Regions from separate parts of the Burkholderia pseudomultivorans genome, predicted to be linked through region 3. Evidence: predicted binding sites of a transcription regulator. Region 3 holds the regulator's gene; each other region holds the start of a gene.
What was found. Region 3 encodes HrcA, which represses chaperone genes, less so after heat shock. Its sites were predicted from a motif close to TTAGCACTCNNNNNNNNNGAGTGCTAA; they were not measured.

Region 1: a site for HrcA is predicted at 1,290-1,316, ahead of groES (co-chaperone GroES). Genes of this name have one in related genera too.
Region 2: a site for HrcA is predicted at 1,236-1,262, ahead of WS57_RS11185 (co-chaperone GroES). Genes of this name have one in related genera too.

The regions. Positions count from the first base shown of each region.
Region 1 is NZ_CP013378.1:2,051,635-2,057,539, reverse strand. It holds gene groL (chaperonin GroEL) at 1-875, opposite strand, end outside; gene groES (co-chaperone GroES) at 923-1,216, opposite strand; gene WS57_RS21745 (carbohydrate porin) at 1,876-3,342, shown strand; gene WS57_RS21740 (hypothetical protein) at 3,408-4,541, shown strand; gene efeB (iron uptake transporter deferrochelatase/peroxidase subunit) at 4,553-5,851, shown strand; gene WS57_RS21730 (iron ABC transporter substrate-binding protein) at 5,886-5,905, shown strand, end outside.
Region 2 is NZ_CP013377.1:2,593,274-2,599,178, reverse strand. It holds gene groL (chaperonin GroEL) at 1-905, opposite strand, end outside; gene WS57_RS11185 (co-chaperone GroES) at 918-1,208, opposite strand; gene WS57_RS11180 (alpha/beta hydrolase) at 1,361-2,647, opposite strand; gene WS57_RS11175 (class II aldolase/adducin family protein) at 3,022-3,702, shown strand; gene WS57_RS11170 (sigma-54 interaction domain-containing protein) at 3,830-4,948, shown strand; gene WS57_RS11165 (ABC transporter permease) at 4,953-5,741, opposite strand; gene WS57_RS11160 (ABC transporter permease) at 5,774-5,905, opposite strand, start outside.
Region 3 is NZ_CP013378.1:1,915,207-1,921,111, forward strand. It holds gene glnE (bifunctional [glutamate--ammonia ligase]-adenylyl-L-tyrosine phosphorylase/[glutamate--ammonia-ligase] adenylyltransferase) at 1-641, shown strand, start outside; gene recN (DNA repair protein RecN) at 694-2,343, opposite strand; gene WS57_RS21185 (NAD kinase) at 2,363-3,265, opposite strand; gene hrcA (heat-inducible transcriptional repressor HrcA) at 3,410-4,426, shown strand; gene hemH (ferrochelatase) at 4,583-5,647, shown strand; gene WS57_RS21200 (RNA-binding S4 domain-containing protein) at 5,647-5,905, shown strand, end outside.

The sequences.
Region 1 (5,905 bases), 140 kb from region 3:
ATGTCTTCCAGCATTGCCTTGCGACGGTCGCCGAAGCCCGGCGCCTTGACCGCAACGGTCTTCAGGATGCCGCGGATGTTGTTGACGACCAGCGTTGCGAGCGCTTCGCCTTCGACGTCTTCAGCGATGATCAGCAGCGGACGGCCTGCCTTCGCGACTTGTTCGAGCACCGGCAGCAGATCGCGGATGTTCGACACCTTCTTGTCGTGCAGCAGCACGAACGGGTTGTCGAGGACGGCGACTTGCTTGTCCGGGTTGTTGATGAAGTACGGCGACAGGTAGCCGCGGTCGAACTGCATGCCTTCGACGACGTCGAGCTCGTCGGCCAGCGACTTGCCGTCTTCGACGGTGATCACGCCTTCCTTGCCGACCTTGTCCATCGCTTCAGCGATGCGATCGCCGATCGACGAGTCGCTGTTCGCCGAGATCGCGCCGACTTGCGCGATTTCCTTGTTCGTCGTGCACGGCTTGCTGATCTTCTTCAGCTCTTCGACTGCCGCTGCAACGGCCTTGTCGATACCGCGCTTCAGGTCCATCGGGTTCATGCCCGATGCGACGTACTTCATGCCTTCGCGGACGATCGACTGCGCGAGGACGGTTGCCGTCGTCGTGCCGTCGCCTGCGTTGTCGCTGGTCTTGGAAGCAACTTCCTTGACCATCTGCGCGCCCATGTTCTGGAGCTTGTCCTTCAGCTCGATTTCCTTGGCGACCGACACACCGTCCTTGGTGACCGTCGGGCCGCCGAAGCTGCGCTCGAGCACGACGTTGCGGCCCTTCGGACCCAGCGTGACCTTCACTGCGTTGGCGAGAATGTTCACGCCTTCGACCATCTTCGAGCGGGCGGAATCGCCGAATACGACGTCTTTAGCTGCCATCTTCTAACTCCTTGAATTCTTGGGAATATGTACCGTCGGTGGGACGCTTACTTGGCGTTGACCACGGCCATGATGTCTTCTTCGCGCATGACCAGCAGCTCCTGGCCGTCGACCTTCACGGTCTGGCCGGCGTACTTGCCGAACAGCACGCGATCGCCCACCTTGACGTCGAGCGCGATCGGCGCGCCCTTGTCGTCGCGCTTGCCCGGGCCGATGGCCAGGACTTCGCCCTGATCCGGCTTCTCAGCCGCTGCGTCGGGGATGACGATGCCCGAGGCGGTCTTGGTTTCCTGATCCAGGCGTTTGACGATCACGCGATCGTGCAAAGGACGAAGGTTCATATTCACTCCTCTCTTGACTGAGATTGAAGAACGCTTTGGGAATCTGCCCGGCGGGATGCCCGGCAGAGAATTGTTAGCACTCTCGTGCAGCGAGTGCTAATTATATGGACGGGTTTTGACAAATTCAAGAAGGGAAATCGGGCGATTTTTTGCTGCGGACCAGCGCCCGACACGCCTCTCGAAATCGCCGAAAATCCTTTTTAAAACAATCGATTAAAAGCGCCTCAGCGGTGCGCCGGGTGCGCCTGCACGCGGCCCGACGGCCATCCAGCCCCGTTTGGACATCGGGTAAGCACGGAGTTCCTGACGTCGACGCGATCGCATCAAAAATCCTGCGAAGGCGTCGCTTCCGGGCTCGCCGCGCCCCCTTTCCGCAGTGGCGGGCCGACACATCGCTCCGCATCGATTCATACATTTTCATTACGCCGATATTTACGTTTTCCGACCCGACTAAACACGCGGCGCGCCTCGTCCGTAAGCTCCCCGATTACATTCAGTAATATGGATGCGAATCATTCTCGTTTACATTGACTTTCCCATTTAACGCTCCTACGATGCGCCCCGTTGCGTCGATCTTCACGCGGCGGCCGATCGGCGCCGGGCGTCCGGACAGCGCATTTAAAGCAGGACTCCAGACTAAATAGAAGCAGGAATCTGATATGAAGTTTGCGTCGTTCCCAGGAGACCGCATCCACGCCCGGATGCGCCCCGCCGCCTGCGCCGCGGTGCTCGCGTGCGCGTCGTTCGCCAGCGGCGCCGCATTCGCCGACACGCCCGTCGACGCGCAGCCCGACGCGTCCGAAGCCGACCGCGCGATCCAGGCGAAGCCGACCGACATGTGGACCGGCATCTGGACCCGCCAGAACCTGCTCGGCGACATGGGCGGCATCCGTCCGTGGCTCGGCAAGTACGGCGCGACGCTGCAGATCACCGAAACGAGCGAGTACCTCGCGAACCTGCGCGGCGGCCTGAACCGCGGCGGCACGTACGACGGCCTGACGACCGCGACGCTCACCGTCGATACGCAGAAGGCGATCGGCCTGCCCGGCGGCACCTTCAACGTCAGCGCGCTGCAGATCCACGGCTCCAACCTGAGCGCGCGCAACCTCGGCACGCTCAACACCGCGAGCGGCATCGAAGCGCAGGACACGACGCGCCTCTGGGAGCTGTGGTACCAGCAGTCGTTCCTCGACAAGCGCGTCGACGTGAAGATCGGCCAGCAGAGCCTCGACCAGGAATTCATGGTCAGCACGTACGGGAACACCTTCGTCAACACGATGTTCGGCTGGCCCGCGCTGCCGTCCTACGATCTGCCGAACGGCGGCCCCGCGTATCCGCTCGCGGGCCTCGGCGTGCGCGTGCGCGCGCAGATCGCGCCGAAGCTCACCGCGCTCGCGGGCGTGTTCGACGGCGATCCGCTCGGCAACAACCCGAACAACCTCAGCGGCACCAACTTCAACCTGCACAACGGCGCGCTGTATATCGGCGAGCTGCAGTACGCGCTGAACCAGCCGTCCGACGGCGAAATGGACACCGGCCGCTCGAACGGGCTGCCCGGCACCTACAAGATCGGCGTCTGGTATCACAACGGCCGCTTCGCGGACCAGAACCTCGGCACCGACGGGCTGTCGCTCGCGGATCCCGCGTCGAACGGCAGCGCGCAGCAGCACCACGGCGACTACAGCTTCTACGCGGTGGCCGACCAGATGGTCTGGCGCCCCGACCCGAGCGGCCCGCAGAGCCTCGGCGTGTTCGCGCGCGTGATGGGCGCGCCGGGCGATCGCAACCTCGTGAGCTTCGCGGCCAATGCGGGCGTCGTGCTGAAGGCGCCGTTCGCGGGCCGCGACAACGACAGCGTGGGCCTCGCCGTCACCTACATCCAGGTCGGCAGCCACGTGACCGACCTCGACCGCAGCGCGCGACTGTTCGCGAGCGGCCCGTACGGCGTGCGCACGCGCGAAACGGCGCTCGAGGCGACCTACCAGTATCAGGTCACGCCGTGGTGGGTGATCCAGGCGGACGCGCAGTACACGTTCAACGCCGGCGCCGGCCAGAACCCGAACGACGCGACCCAGCCGCTGCGCAACACGTTCGTCGTCGGCGCGCGCACGACCATCACGTTCTGAGCGCCGCGCCCACGCCATTCGTTTTTCGCGCGCCGCCCGCGCGGCGCGTTCCCCAGGAGATCCCGATGATTCGATCCGCCCCGCTTCGCCACCTCGCGACAGGCGCACTGGCCGCTGCCGCGCTGACGGCGGCGGCCGCTGCGCGCGCCGAGCCGCAAGGCTTCCTCGAGACGCTGCATCGCCACACGCTGCTCGTCAACACGGTGCCCGACAACGGCGACCAGAACCCGTACGCGATTGCCGTCGCGCCGGCCTCGGCCGGCACGATCCAGCAGGGCGACGTGCTGGTCGACAACTTCAACAACGCCGCGAACCTGCAGGGCACCGGCAGCACGATCGTCGACTACCGCCCGTCGACGAAGCAGATGAGCCTGTTCGCGACGATTCCGCGCGACCTGCAGGCGTGCCCGGGCGGCGTCGGCCTGTCGACCGCGATGACGATGCTGAAGTCGGGCTGGGTGATCGTCGGCAGCACGCCGAGCAACGACGGCACGACCAATACCAAGGGCGCCGGCTGCATGATCGTGCTCGATCCGCACGGCAAGGTCGCGTCGGTATGGTCGAGCCCGAACATCAACGACCCGTGGGGCAACATGGCCGTCGTCGACCGCGGCGACAGCGCGACGCTGTTCGTCAGCATGGCCGGCTTCGGCGTCGGCGGCGCGGACGGCAACCCGCCGGTCTACAAGCAGGCGACCGTGCTGCGGCTCGACCTCGACGTGCCGGCCGGCAAGCCGCCCGCGATCCGGCAGGAAACGGTGGTCGCCAGCGGCCTCGGAGCGCAGGCCGACAAGGGCGTGTTCCTGGTCGGCCCGACCGGCCTCGCGCTGTCGGGCGACCAGCAGAAGCTGTACGTGTCGGACGCGATCGGCAACCGCATCGTCGAGATCGACGATCCGCTCACGCGCGACACCAGCGCCGGCGTCGGCCGCCCGATCACGGCCGACGGCTTCCTGCGCCGCCCGCTCGCGCTCGCGACCGCGCCGAACGGCCACCTGCTCGCGACCAACGCGCTGAACGGGCAGGTCGTCGAGATCGATCCGGTTGCCGGCAAGCAGCTCTACGCGCGCTGGATCGACACCGACAAGGCGCAGTCGCCTCCCGGCAACGGCGACTTGTTCGGGATCGCGATGACGCCGGCCGGCGACGGTTTCTATTACGTGCAGGACGACGTCAACACGCTGATGCTCGCGAAGTGACGGAGACGCTCATGACAGACGATTCGAACCCGCCGTCGCGCGCCGCGCGTCGCGGCTTCCTGAAGGCCGGCGGCGCGGCGGTGGCCGCGGGCCTCGCGGCGACCGCGATGCCGGCCGCACGCGCGGCCGACGCCGGCGCGCCGCAGGCGGCCGCGCACGACGACGACATCGAGCCGTTCTACGGCAAGCACCAGAGCGGCATCACGACGCCGCAGCAGCGCAACGCGTATTTCGCGGCGCTCGACCTGACGACGACGCGGCGCGAGGACGTGATCGCGCTGCTGAAGACATGGACCGACGCGGCCGCGCGCCTCACGCGCGGCGAACCCGCGCAACCGCTGCCGACGAGCGGCGCGGACGACGCGCCGCCGGCCGACTCGGGCGACGCGCTCGGCATCGGCCCGGCGTGCCTGACGATCACGTTCGGCTTCGGGCCGGGCCTGTTCGCGGCCGCCGGCAAGGACCGCTACGGACTGGCGAAGCAGCGCCCCGCCGCGCTGGTCGACCTGCCGCGCTTCAACGGCGACCAGCTGCTGCCGGAGAAAACCGGCGGCGACCTGTTCATCCAGGCGTGCGCGAACGACGCGCAGGTCGCGTTCCACGCGGTGCGCCAGCTCGCGCGGCTCGGCGGCAAGACCGTGCAGATGCGCTGGGGCCAGGCCGGCTTCACGTCCGGCAAGCCGGGCGAGACGCCGCGCAACCTGATGGGCTTCAAGGACGGCACGATGAATCCGTCGCGCGACGATCCCGCCGCGATGAACGCGTTCGTCTGGGCCGGCAGCGAAGGGCCGGCCTGGATGAACGGCGGCACCTACACGGTCGTGCGCCGCATCCGCATCACGCTCGAGCACTGGGACAACACCGAGCTCGGCTTCCAGGAGCAGGTGTTCGGCCGCCGCAAGTACAGCGGCGCGCCGCTCGGCGGCAAGCACGAATTCGAGGCGCTCGATCTCGACGCAGTGGACAAGGACGGGAATCCGGTGATCCCCGACAACGCGCACGCGCGTCTCGCGTCGCCGCAGATGAACGACGGCGCGCAGATCCTGCGCCGCGCGTATTCGTACAACGACAGCACCAACTTCTATATCGAGCGCTGGCCGCCGTGGCGCCAGCAGACCGAGTACGACGCGGGGCTGATGTTCGTCGCGCACCAGCGCGATCCGCGCAAGGGCTTCATTCCGATCAACGAGAAGCTCGCGAAGCTGGACATCATGAACCAGTTCACCACGCACGTCGGCAGCGCGATCTTCGCGTGTCCGCCGGGCGCGCAACCGGGTTCGTACATCGGCGCCGCGCTGTTCGAAGCGTAAGCCGGCACTTCAGGATTCAACTTTCGACATCGACATGAACACTCTGCCCGTTAG
Region 2 (5,905 bases), on a different replicon from region 3:
GCGATCACCTGGCCGCCGGTCAGGATCGCGATGTCCTCGAGCAGCGCCTTGCGACGGTCGCCGAAGCCCGGCGCCTTGACCGCGACGGTCTTCAGGATGCCGCGAATGTTGTTGACGACGAGCGTCGCGAGCGCCTCGCCCTCGACGTCCTCAGCGATGATCAGCAGCGGCCGGCCCGACTTCGCGACCTGTTCGAGCACGGGCAGCAGGTCGCGGATGTTCGCGATCTTCTTGTCGTGCAGCAGGATGTACGGATTCTCGATCTCGGCGATCTGCTTGTCGGGATTGTTGATGAAGTACGGCGACAGATAGCCGCGATCGAATTGCAGCCCTTCGACGACGTCGAGCTCGTCGGCGAGCGACTTGCCGTCCTCGACGGTGATCACGCCTTCCTTGCCGACGCGATCGATCGCTTCCGCGATGCGCTGGCCGATCGATTCCTCGCCGTTCGCCGAGATCGTCGCGACCTGCGCGATTTCCTTGCTCGTCGTGGTCGGCTTGCTGATCTTCTTCAGCTCGTCGACGGCCGACGCGACAGCCTTGTCGATGCCGCGCTTCAGGTCGAGCGGATTGAGCCCGGCCGCGACGTACTTCTGGCCTTCGCGCACGATCGCCTGCGCGAGCACGGTGGCCGTCGTCGTGCCGTCGCCGGCCGCATCGCTGGTGCGCGACGCGACTTCCTTCACGAGCTGCGCGCCGATGTTCTGCAGCTTGTCGGCGAGTTCGATTTCCTTCGCGACCGACACGCCGTCCTTCGTGACGACGGGCGCGCCGAAGCTGCGTTCGAGCACCACGTTGCGGCCCTTCGGACCGAGCGTGACCTTCACTGCGTTGGCGAGAATGTTCACGCCTTCGGTCAGTTTTGCGCGCGCGACGTCGCTGAAGACGATTTCCTTGGCTGCCATGATTGCGCTCCGTTATTGATTGACGACGGCGACGATGTCTTCCTCGCGCAGCACGAGGAGTTCGGCACCGTCCACCTTGACCGACTGGCCCGCATATTTGCCGAACAGCACGCGCTCGCCGACCTTCAGGTCGGGCGCGATGCGCTGGCCGTCGGTGTCGCGGCGGCCGGGGCCGACCGCGATCACTTCGCCCTGGTCGGGCTTTTCCGCGGCGCTGTCGGGGATCACGATGCCCGACGCGGTGGTGGTTTCCTGGTCGAGTCGCTTCACGATGACCCGGTCATGCAAGGGGCGTAGGCTCATCTGTCGTTCCTGTGCTGTCGAGTTGGATTGGCACTCTTGAGTGGAGAGTGCTGACGAGTATAAAAACGCGCGACGGCGCAATCCAATAACGGATTCCGAAAAGCATTTGCGTGGGCGCGCATAGGCGCGATTCGCGCAAGGCGTCGTCGCGGCTATTGCGATGCGGACGGTGGTTGCGGCGCGGGCGTGCAGACCGGCCGGATTTTCTCGCCGGCGAGCACGCGCTTCACGAACGGGATCGAATCGGCGAGCGAGGCGTTGACGGTGCCGTTGTGATCGCGGCCTGCATAGAGGTGCGCTTCGACCGTCGTGCCGGCCGCGCACGCGTCGCTGGCGAGCGCGAGTTCGAGCGGCGCGAGTCCGTCGTCCGCGCCCGCGCCGATGAACACCGGCGTATCGATCTTCAGCGTCGGGTACTTCAGGTAGGCGTCCCACCATGCCTGCAAGCGCGCGTCGCCACCGGGCTTTACCGTGTTCGCGTGCGTGAGGCGGGCGAGCGCGGCGTCGTCCTCGAGCGACGCGAGGCAGGTGATGCGGGCCTGTTCGAGAAGCGGCAGCGCATGCCCGGTCAGCACTTCGTCCGCGTGCAGCGCCGGATCGATCTGCTGCGCGGACAGGACCGAATAGAACTGGTAGGCCAGCGTCGGGTCGACGCGCTCGGGGTCGCGCCGATACGCGGTGTCGAACTTCGGCAGCGACGCGAGCGTGTCGCGCGACGCGTTGTAGATCGTGCCGGTCGCGACGGTGGCGCGCACCGCGAGTTCGGGTGCGTAGTCGCGCGCATAGCCGGCGGCGGCGAACACGGCCGAGCCGCCCTGCGACTGGCCGACGAGCACGATCTCGTTGGCCAGGTCCGGCACGCCGCGCAGCACCGCGCGTACGCTGTCGAGCAGCGTGTAGCTGTTCGAGCGGTTGTTGAGCTGCGGATTCGGGCCCGGCGTGCCGAGCCCCTGGTAATCGGTCGCGACGACCGCGAAGCCCTGTTGCAGCCATGCGTTCAGGTAACGGACGTCGCGATACGAGCGTCCGAACCACGACGGCGCGCAGATGTCGGCCATCCCGAACGTGCCGTGTGCCCACGCGACGATCGGCCAGCCGCCGGCGGGCGGCGTGCCGTGCGGCACGAACAGCGCGCCGGACACCGCGATCGGCGTGCGGCCGCCGATGCCGTCGGTCGACGAATACAGGATGCGCAACTGTCGCGCGGCGCTCGCGAGACCGAGCGTCGCGGGCAGCGGTTCGCTGCGCAGCAGTGTGCCGGGCGTGGCCGGAATGTCGCGATCCCACGTATAGAACGCGGAGACGCGGCCGTCGCCTTGCAGCGGATCGGGCGCCGGTACGCGGGCTGCGGGGGCGGCGAGCGATGCGAAGGACGAAGCGGCCAGGGCGGAAACCAGCAACGTGCGCGCGACGTTGCCGCGCAGGGGAAAGAGAGTCATGTCGATCGGATCGAGAAAAGTCGGTACGGAATTCGCGGACCGTCGTGAAGCGGGCCGCAACAAGCGAATGGAGCGCAACGCAAGATTCGAACCAGCGTGTCGCGTCCAGTCATTGCCGTGCGTCGTGCGATGGGCTTCGCCGCCACCGATGCGTGCACTGTGTCGCGTGCAGCAATGCAGGCCGCACGCTGTTGCTGTCGCAGCAGCGAATGGCTGCGGATCGTCCGCTTCGCTGCGCAACGTGCGCGCGTGCATGGCGCTGGCCGCGCGTTCGATACGCATGCGTCGCTGCTGGCACGATTGCTGCTGATTCGTTCGCGGCATGCCGTCATCCGGCGGCACGATTCGTTCAACCGAAAAAGGAATCCGCATCCATGTCAGTCACCTCAACCATCGACAGCGGCGAACTCGTTGCCTTCGTCGAGCGCGCGACGCGCGAATTCGCGCAGGCCGTGCGCGTGCTGAAGGACACGCGCACGCTGTCCGCGACCAACACCTTCCAGGCGTTCCAGCGCGTGCCGGGCACGGATCTCGTGGTCGCCTTGTCGGCGCCGAGCCCGTGGGCGGCATCGCAGGAAATCCAGCCGGTCGTCGTCACCTTCGACGGCGACGTGTTGCACGGCGACGCGCGCGCGGGCGGCAACGGGCCGCGCTACGCGGACGTGTTCCGCGAGGCGCCGGAAGTCGACGTCGTGATCCACGTGCACGGCCCGTATCTCGGCGCCTGGGCGAGCGCGCACCGGGCGCTGCCGATCCGCTATGCGCCGGCCGCGCGCCATACGCGGGCGCGCGAGATTCCGATCTACATCGATCGCCGGCCCGGCGAGCCGCGCTTCATCGTCGACACGATCCGCCGCGATCCGCAGGTGCCGGCGATCCTCGAGGCGAACGGCGGCGCGACGTTCTGGGGCAAGTCGATCGTCGACGTATCGAAGTACATCCTGATCCTCGAGGAAGCCGCCTATTTCCAGGCGCTCGCGGAGCCGCTCGGCGGGTCGCGCGAATTCGGCCCGGGCGCACTGGAGCAGCAGTGGAAGATGACGGGCCTCGCCTGACGCGACACGCAGGCCGGATGCGCGACGCAATCCGGCCTGCGTCATACCGATAGCTCGATGAATTGGTTCGTCCCCGGCGCGCGTCTTGCTATCGTCGGGCTTCCCCGTTCATCACGCCGGTCGTGCCATGGCCATCTTCAGTTTGCCGGACCCGACTTCGCACGCGATCACGATTCGTGCGAAGGCCCTGACGTTCGACGACCCCAAATCGCGCGTCCTGCTCGAACGCATCCATCTCGTCGCGCCCAGCGACGCCACCGTGCTCGTCACCGGCGAGAGCGGCACCGGCAAGGAGCTGATCGCGCGTCTCGTGCACTCGCTGAGCGAGCGGCGCGACGGCCCGTTCGTCGCGGTCAACTGCGGTGCGTTCTCCGAAACGCTGATCGAGAGCGAACTGTTCGGTCACGAGCGCGGGGCGTTCACCGGCGCGGTCAACAGCCAGCCGGGCTGGTTCGAGTCGGCGAATCGCGGCACGCTGTTTCTCGACGAGGTGGGCGACCTGCCGCTGTCCGCGCAGGTGAAGCTGCTGCGCGTGCTGCAGGAACGCGAAGTGACGCCGGTTGGCTCGCGCAAGACCGTGAAGATCGATGTGCGGCTCGTCGCAGCAACCAACGTGAATCTCGAGGCGGCGGTGCGCGCGGGCAATTTCCGCGAGGATCTCTATTACCGCCTCAACGTCGTGAAGCTGAGTCTGCTGCCGTTGCGCGAGCGGCCCGGCGACATCGCGCCGCTGATCGACCATTTCGTCGATGCGTATGCGAAGCGGCTGCGCGTCGCGGCGCCCGTGCTGACCGACGCCGCACGCGCGCGGCTGCACGCCCATGCGTGGCCCGGCAATATCCGCGAACTCGAGAACGTGATCCATCACGCGGTGCTGATTTGCGCGGGTGGCGCGATCGACGTCGGCGACCTGCAGTTTTCCGCGCTGTCGCTCGCACCGGACGCCGACGGCGCAGGCGGCGCGGCGGTGGTGCCGCCGCGTCGCGCGCGCGATGTCGCGGAAGCGACCGATGCGCTGCGCAATGCGGTGATCGAACTGCTCGACCTCGGCGCGCCGAACCTGTGGCAGCACATCGAGGACACGGTCTATCGCTGCGTGTTCGACTACAGCGAACACAACCAGCTGCGCATGTCGCGCCTGCTCGACCAGTCGCGCAACATCGTGCGCGCGCGGCTCGCGCAGCTCGGCATCCTGAAGCCGCGCGACGCCGGCGATGCCGACACGCGGCTCAGCCGCCAGGCGTGACCCGTCACGCGTGATCGCGCCAGCGCATCGCGCGCTGCGCGATCCGCTCGCACAGCAGGCTCATGCCGGCCGCCAGCGCGGTCACGCCGAGCACGCAGACGAGCAGCACGTCGGCGCGCGCGCCGGCCTGCGCGTTCTGCATCAGGTTGCCGACACCGGCCCCCGCGTTGAACAGCAGCTCGCTGCTCGTCGCGGTGATCCACGCGAACGGCACGGCCTGCAGCACCCCGGTGAACAGGTCGGGCAGCGCGCCGGGAAGCAGCACGTCGCGCCACAGGCCCACGCGCGTCAGCCGGTACGACTGCGCGAGTTCGACATAGCGCGGATCGACGCGGCTCAGGCCGTCGAAGCTCGCCGTCGTCATCGGATAGAACGCGGCGAGCGCGACGATGAAGATCTTCGCGAATTCGCCGGTGCCGGCCCACAGGCTGAGCAGCGGAATCAGCCCGAGAAGCGGCACGTAGCGCAGCGCCTGGAACGCCGGCTCGCACAGCTTGCGCACGAGCGTCGAGCGCGCCATCGCCGCGCCGAGCGCGAGCCCGGCGGCGATACCGACGCCGAGCCCGAGCGTCGTGCGTCGCAGGCTCGCGCCGAGATCGGTCGCGAGTTCGCCGCTGCGCGCGAGTTCGAGCAGCGCGCTGCCGACCTGCTGCAGCGGCACGAACGCGTACTGATGGGCCGCGTCGCCGTGCGATGCGAATTGCCATGCGGCGACCAGCGCGGCGGGAACGACGCAGCCGCGCAACCGGCGGCGCCAGGCGGCGAGTGGAATTCGGCGGGTGAGGGCGGTCATCGTGAAACTCGCTTGAATGGATAACGCGTGATTCATCGCGCCGGCGCCTGCCAGCGCAGCGCATGCCGTTGCACGAGTGCGATCGAGCGGTCGAGCGCGAAGCCGATCAGCCCGATTACCGCGACGTCGACCAGCACGACGTCGAGCCGCAGCATCTGCCGCGC
Region 3 (5,905 bases):
GCGCGGGGGCGCTGTTCGACATCGACCTGCGGCTGCGGCCGAACGGCGAGGCCGGGCTGCTCGTCACCGATCTCGACGCGTTCCGGCGCTACCAGCTGCGCGAAGGCGATGCGGCCAATACCGCATGGGTCTGGGAGCACCAGGCGCTGACGCGCGCGCGCTACAGCGCGGGCGACGCGCAGATCGGCGCGGACTTCGAGGCGATCCGGCAGCAGGTGCTGACGACGCCGCGCGACGGCGCCGTGCTCGCGAAGGAAATCGTCGACATGCGCGGCAAGGTGTTCGCGGGCCACCCGAACCACACCGAGCTGTTCGACCTGAAGCACGATCGCGGCGGGATGGTCGACATCGAGTTCATCGTCCAGTACTGGGTGCTGCTGCATGCGTCGAGCGATGCCGAGCTGATCCGCAACACCGGCAATATCGCGCTGCTGCGCGAGGTCGCGCGCTTCGGGCTGATGGGCGAGGACGAGGCCGAGCGCGTCGGCGCGGCGTACCGCACGTACCGGAAGCTGCAGCACAAGCTGCGGCTCGACGGCATGGAGAAGGCGCGCGTCGATCCGGCCGTGGTCGCCGACGAGCGCGCGGCCGTCACGGCGCTGTGGACGCGCGTGTTCGGTGCGCTTGAAACGGGCGTTTGAGCGGGGCGTTTGAGTCGGGCGTTTGAGGTGGCGCAGGAGCGGCGGCCGCCGCTCAGGCTGCCAGCATTTCCTTCGCGTGCTTGCGCGTGGTGGCCGTGATTTCGAGGCCGCCGAGCATCCGCGCGACTTCCTCGATCCGGCTTGCCCTGTCGAGCGGCGAGACCGTCGACACGGTGCCGCCGTGCGCGTCGGCGCCTTTCGCGACCTGGAAGTGGTGGTCGCCGCGTGCGGCGACCTGCGGCAGGTGCGTCACGCACAGCACCTGGCGGTCGCGTCCGAGCTGGTGCAGCAGGCGGCCGACCACCTCGGCGACGCCGCCGCCGATGCCGGTGTCCACTTCGTCGAAGATCAGCGTCGGCGTCGGGCTCGCGGCGCTCGCGATCACCGCGAGTGCGAGGCTGATCCGCGCGAGTTCGCCGCCCGATGCGACCTTCGCGAGCGGCCGCAGCGGCACGCCGGCATGCCCGGCGACGCGGAATTCGACCTGTTCGAGCCCGTGCGGGCCGCCGTCGGCGAGCGGCACGAGCGCGACCTCGAAGCTGCCGCCGGCCATCGACAGTTCCTGCATGCCGGCCGTCACCGCCGCGCCGAGCGCCTTGGCCGCCTGCGCGCGCGCCTTCGACAGGCGCTTCGCGTCGGCCAGATACGCTTCCCACGCCTTGGCCTGGGCGGCCTCCAGCGCGCCGAGATCGGCCGCCGCGTCGAGCGCGGCGAGCTGCGCGCGGCGCGCCGCGTGTTCCTCGTGCAGCGTGTCGGGCGGCAGCCGGAACTTGCGGGCGGTCGAATGCAGCGCGTCGACGCGTCGCTCGACCTGCGCGAGCCGCTCGGGATCGAGATCGAGGCGCTGCGCGTAGTGCGACAGCGAATAGACCGCTTCCTGCAGCTGGATCTCGGCCGGTTCGAGCGACGCGAGCGCGTCGCCGAGCGCGGCGTCGTAGTCGGCGAGGCTGCGCAGCTTCGACACGATCGCGCCGAGCTGCGCGAGCATCGCGTCGTCGGACTCCGACAGCGCGTTCAGCGCACCGCGCACGCCTTCGATCAGGTTCGCCGAATGCGACAGGCGCTTGTGCTCGCCGTTGATTTCGTCCCATTCGCCCGGCTGCGGCGCGAGCTTGTCGAGCTCGGCCAGCTGCCACGCGAGCTTTTCGCGTTCGAGCTGGAGTTCGCGCTCGTGCGCCTTCGCCGCGTCGATCGCCTGGGTGGCGTCGCGCCACACGCGCCACGCGCGCGCGACGTTCGCCGCCTCGGCGACGAGCCCCGCATGCGTGTCGAACAGCTCGCGCTGCGCGTCGGGCCGCATCAGCAGCTGGTGCGCGTGCTGGCCGTGGATGTCGACCAGCATCTCGCCGAGCTCGCGCAGCTGCGCGAGCGTCGCGCTGGTGCCGTTGACGAACGCGCGCGAACGCCCGTTCGCGTCGATCACGCGGCGCAGCATCACGGTGTCCTCGGTGTCGAACGCGTGCTCGTCGAGCCAGCGCGCGACGCGGTCGTGCGGCGTGAATTCGGCGGTGATGTCGGCGCGGCTGCAGCCGGTGCGCACGACGCTCGCGTCGGCGCGTTCGCCGAGCGCGAGCGCCAGCGCGTCGATCAGGATCGATTTGCCGGCGCCGGTTTCGCCGGAAAAGACGGTAAAGCCGCTGTCGAATTCGAGGTCGAGCGCGGCGACGATGACGAAGTCGCGGATCGAGAGGTGGCGGAGCATGGTGTCGGGCGGGACGGCGTCAGGACGCCTTGTCGTCTTCGTTCGAGGCGTGTTCGTTCCAGTGCAGCTTCTTGCGCAGCGTCGTGTAGTAGCTGTAGCCGATCGGGTGCAGGAACGGCACCGTGTGCTTCGAGCGGCGGACCTCGATCGTGTCGTTCAGTTCGAGCGACGTAAACGACTGCATGTCGAAGTTCACGTTGACGTCGCGGCCGCCGACGATCTGGATCGCGATCTTCGAATCGTCCGGCAGCACGATCGGCCGGTTCGACAGCGCGTGCGGCGCGATCGGCACCAGCACGATGCCCTGCAGCTGCGGATGCAGGATCGGCCCGGCCGACGACAGCGCGTACGCGGTCGAACCCGTCGGCGTGGCGACGATCAGGCCGTCCGAGCGCTGGTTGTACATGTACCGGCCGTCGACCGACGCGCGCAGCTCGACCATCCCGGAGAAGCCGCTGCGGTTCACGACGACGTCGTTGAACGCCAGCGCGTGGTAGATCGGTTCGCCGTCGCGCACGATCCGCGCCTCGAGCAGCGAGCGCTCCTCGCGCTCGAACTTGCCCGACAGCATCACCGGCACGAGCGCCTGCATGTCGGCCGCCGCGATGTCGGTGATGAAGCCCAGCCGCCCGTGGTTGATGCCGATCAGCGGCGTCCGGTACGGCGCGAGCTGGCGGCCGATGCCGAGCATCGTGCCGTCGCCGCCCAGCACGACCGCCACGTCGGCGCGCGCGCCGATCTCGGCCGGCGTGAGCGCCGGGTAGCCGGCGATGCCGATCTCGCGCGCGGTGTCGGCCTCGAAGACGACCTCGAAGCCCAGCTTCGCGACGCACGCGGCCAGGGTGGCGAGCGGCTCGGCGATGCCGGGCGTGTTGCTGCGGCCGACGAGCGCGACGGTGTTGAACTGATTACCGGTTTTCATGCCGGCATTACACCATAGCTCGTTGACGAAAAGAACCGGTCCTGCCCCGACGGGGCCGGATCGGGCCGGACCGCGCGGCAGTGGCCGCGGCCACTCGCCGCGGCCACTCGCCGCGGTCGCGCGGTTGCGCTAAAATTTTCCACCATGCTAGATCCTCGCGCACGAACCCTCCTGAAAACCCTGATCGAACGGTATATCGCCGACGGTCAGCCGGTCGGATCGCGCACGTTGTCCCGTTACTCCGGGCTCGAGCTGAGCCCGGCGACGATCCGCAACGTGATGTCCGACCTGGAGGAGCTCGGCCTCGTGTCGAGCCCGCACACGTCGGCCGGCCGCGTGCCGACGCCGCGCGGCTACCGCCTGTTCGTCGACACGATGCTGACGGTCGAAGGCGACGCCGACGCGGTCGCGCGGCAGGTGCAGACGCTGCTGCAGGCCGGCGAGCCGCAGCAGAAGGTGGTCGCGGCCGCGGCAAGCGTGCTGTCGAACCTGTCGCAGTTCGCCGGCGTCGTGCTGACGCCGCGCCGCAGCCACGTGTTCAAGCAGATCGAGTTCATGCGTCTGTCGGACAAGCGCATTCTGCTGATCATCGTCACGCCCGAGGGCGACGTGCAGAACCGGATGCTGGCGACGCCGCGCGACTACTCGCCGTCGCAGCTCACCGAGGCGTCCAACTACATCAACGCGCATTTCGCCGGCCTGTCGTTCGACGAGGTGCGCCGCCGCCTGCGCGACGAGATCGACCAGCTGCGCGGCGACATGACCGCGCTGATGCACGCGGCCGTGACGGCCAGCACCGAGGTGCCCGACACCGAGGACACCGTGCTCATTTCCGGCGAGCGCAACCTGCTCGAAGTGGCGGACCTTTCGTCCGACATGGCGCGGCTGCGCAAGCTGTTCGACGTGTTCGACCAAAAGACGGGCCTCCTGCAACTGCTCGACGTGTCGAGCCACGCCCAGGGCGTGCAGATCTTCATCGGCGGCGAATCGACGCTCGTGCCGATCGAGGAGATGAGCGTCGTCACCGCGCCTTACGAGGTGAACGGGAAGATCGTCGGCACGCTCGGCGTGATCGGCCCGACCCGCATGGCGTACAACCGCGTGATCCCGATCGTCGACATCACCGCGCGCCTGCTGTCGCTGACGCTGAGCCAGCAATAGCCATAGCCGCCGCCGCGGCCGACTCCACCCTCGTGCCGCCATCGTGCCGCGACGCCGTGCGCGCCGCCACTCGGCCGAACGGCCGGCCGACCGGCGCGAAGCGTGCCGCTATAATTGAAAGCCGTCCGGTTTCGTGCCCCGAGCACGTTCTTGCCCATGCGTTTCGATCTTGAGCCGCCTTCGAGCGTCGCGGCCGCCCACCGCATCGGCGTGCTGCTGATCAACCTCGGCACGCCCGACGCGCCCACGCCGCGTGCGGTGCGGCGCTATCTGGCCGAATTCCTGTCCGATCCCCGCGTCGTCGAAATTCCGCAGGCCGTCTGGCAGGTGCTGCTGCGCACGCTGATCCTGCCGCTGCGCGGCCGCGCGTCCGCGAAGAAATACGCGGCCGTGTGGATGCCCGAGGGCTCGCCGCTGCGCGTGTACACCGAGCGCCAGACCGACGGCGTGCGGCATCTGCTCGCGTCGAACGATTACCACGTGCTGGTCGATCATGCGATGCGCTACGGCAGCCCGAGCATTGCGCAGGCGCTTGCGCAGTTCAAGCGCGCGGGCGTGGAGCGCGTGCTGCTGATGCCGATGTACCCGCAATACTCGGCCTCGACCACGGCGACGGCGTTCGACGCCGCGTTCGCCGCGCTCGCGCGCATGCGCAACCAGCCGGAAGTGCGCACGGTGCGCCACTACGCCGACCATCCGGCCTATATCCACGCGCTCGCCGAGCAGGTGCGCCAGTACTGGGCGCAGCACGGCCGGCCCGATTTCGCGGCCGGCGACAAGCTCGTGCTGAGCTTCCACGGCGTGCCGAAGCGCACGCTCGACCTCGGCGATCCGTATCACGACCAGTGCCAGCAGACGGGCGCGCTGCTGACGACCGCGCTCGGGCTGTCGACGATCGAATGCCGCGTGACGTTCCAGTCGCGCTTCGGCAAGGCGGAATGGCTGCAGCCGTACACCGCGCCGACGCTGCGCGAGCTCGGCGAGGCCGGCGTGCGGCGCGCCGACGTGTTCTGTCCCGGTTTTACCGCCGATTGTCTGGAGACGATCGAGGAGATCGGCATGGAAGTGCGCGACGAGTTCATCGCGGGCGGCGGCAAGACCTTCCACCGGATTCCGTGCCTGAACGCCGCGCCGGCATGGATCGGCGCGCTCGGCGAGATCGTCGCCGAGAATCTGCAGGGCTGGCCCGCGCGGGCCGCGCAACCCGAAACGGTGAGCTGATGAATTACAGGATTTCCACGGAACCGGGCGCGAAGCTGCGCATCGACAAATGGCTGTGGGCCGCGCGCTTCTTCAAGACGCGCTCGCTCGCGTCCGACGCGGTCGACAAGGGGCACGTGAAGATCGGCGGCGCGGCGGTCAAGCCGTCGAAGGACGTGCGCGTCGGCGACGAAGTCGAGATTGCGATCGACGGCCTCGTCTGGCACATTGCCGTGCTCGGCATTTGCGACGTGCGCGGGCCGGCGGCCATCGCGCAGA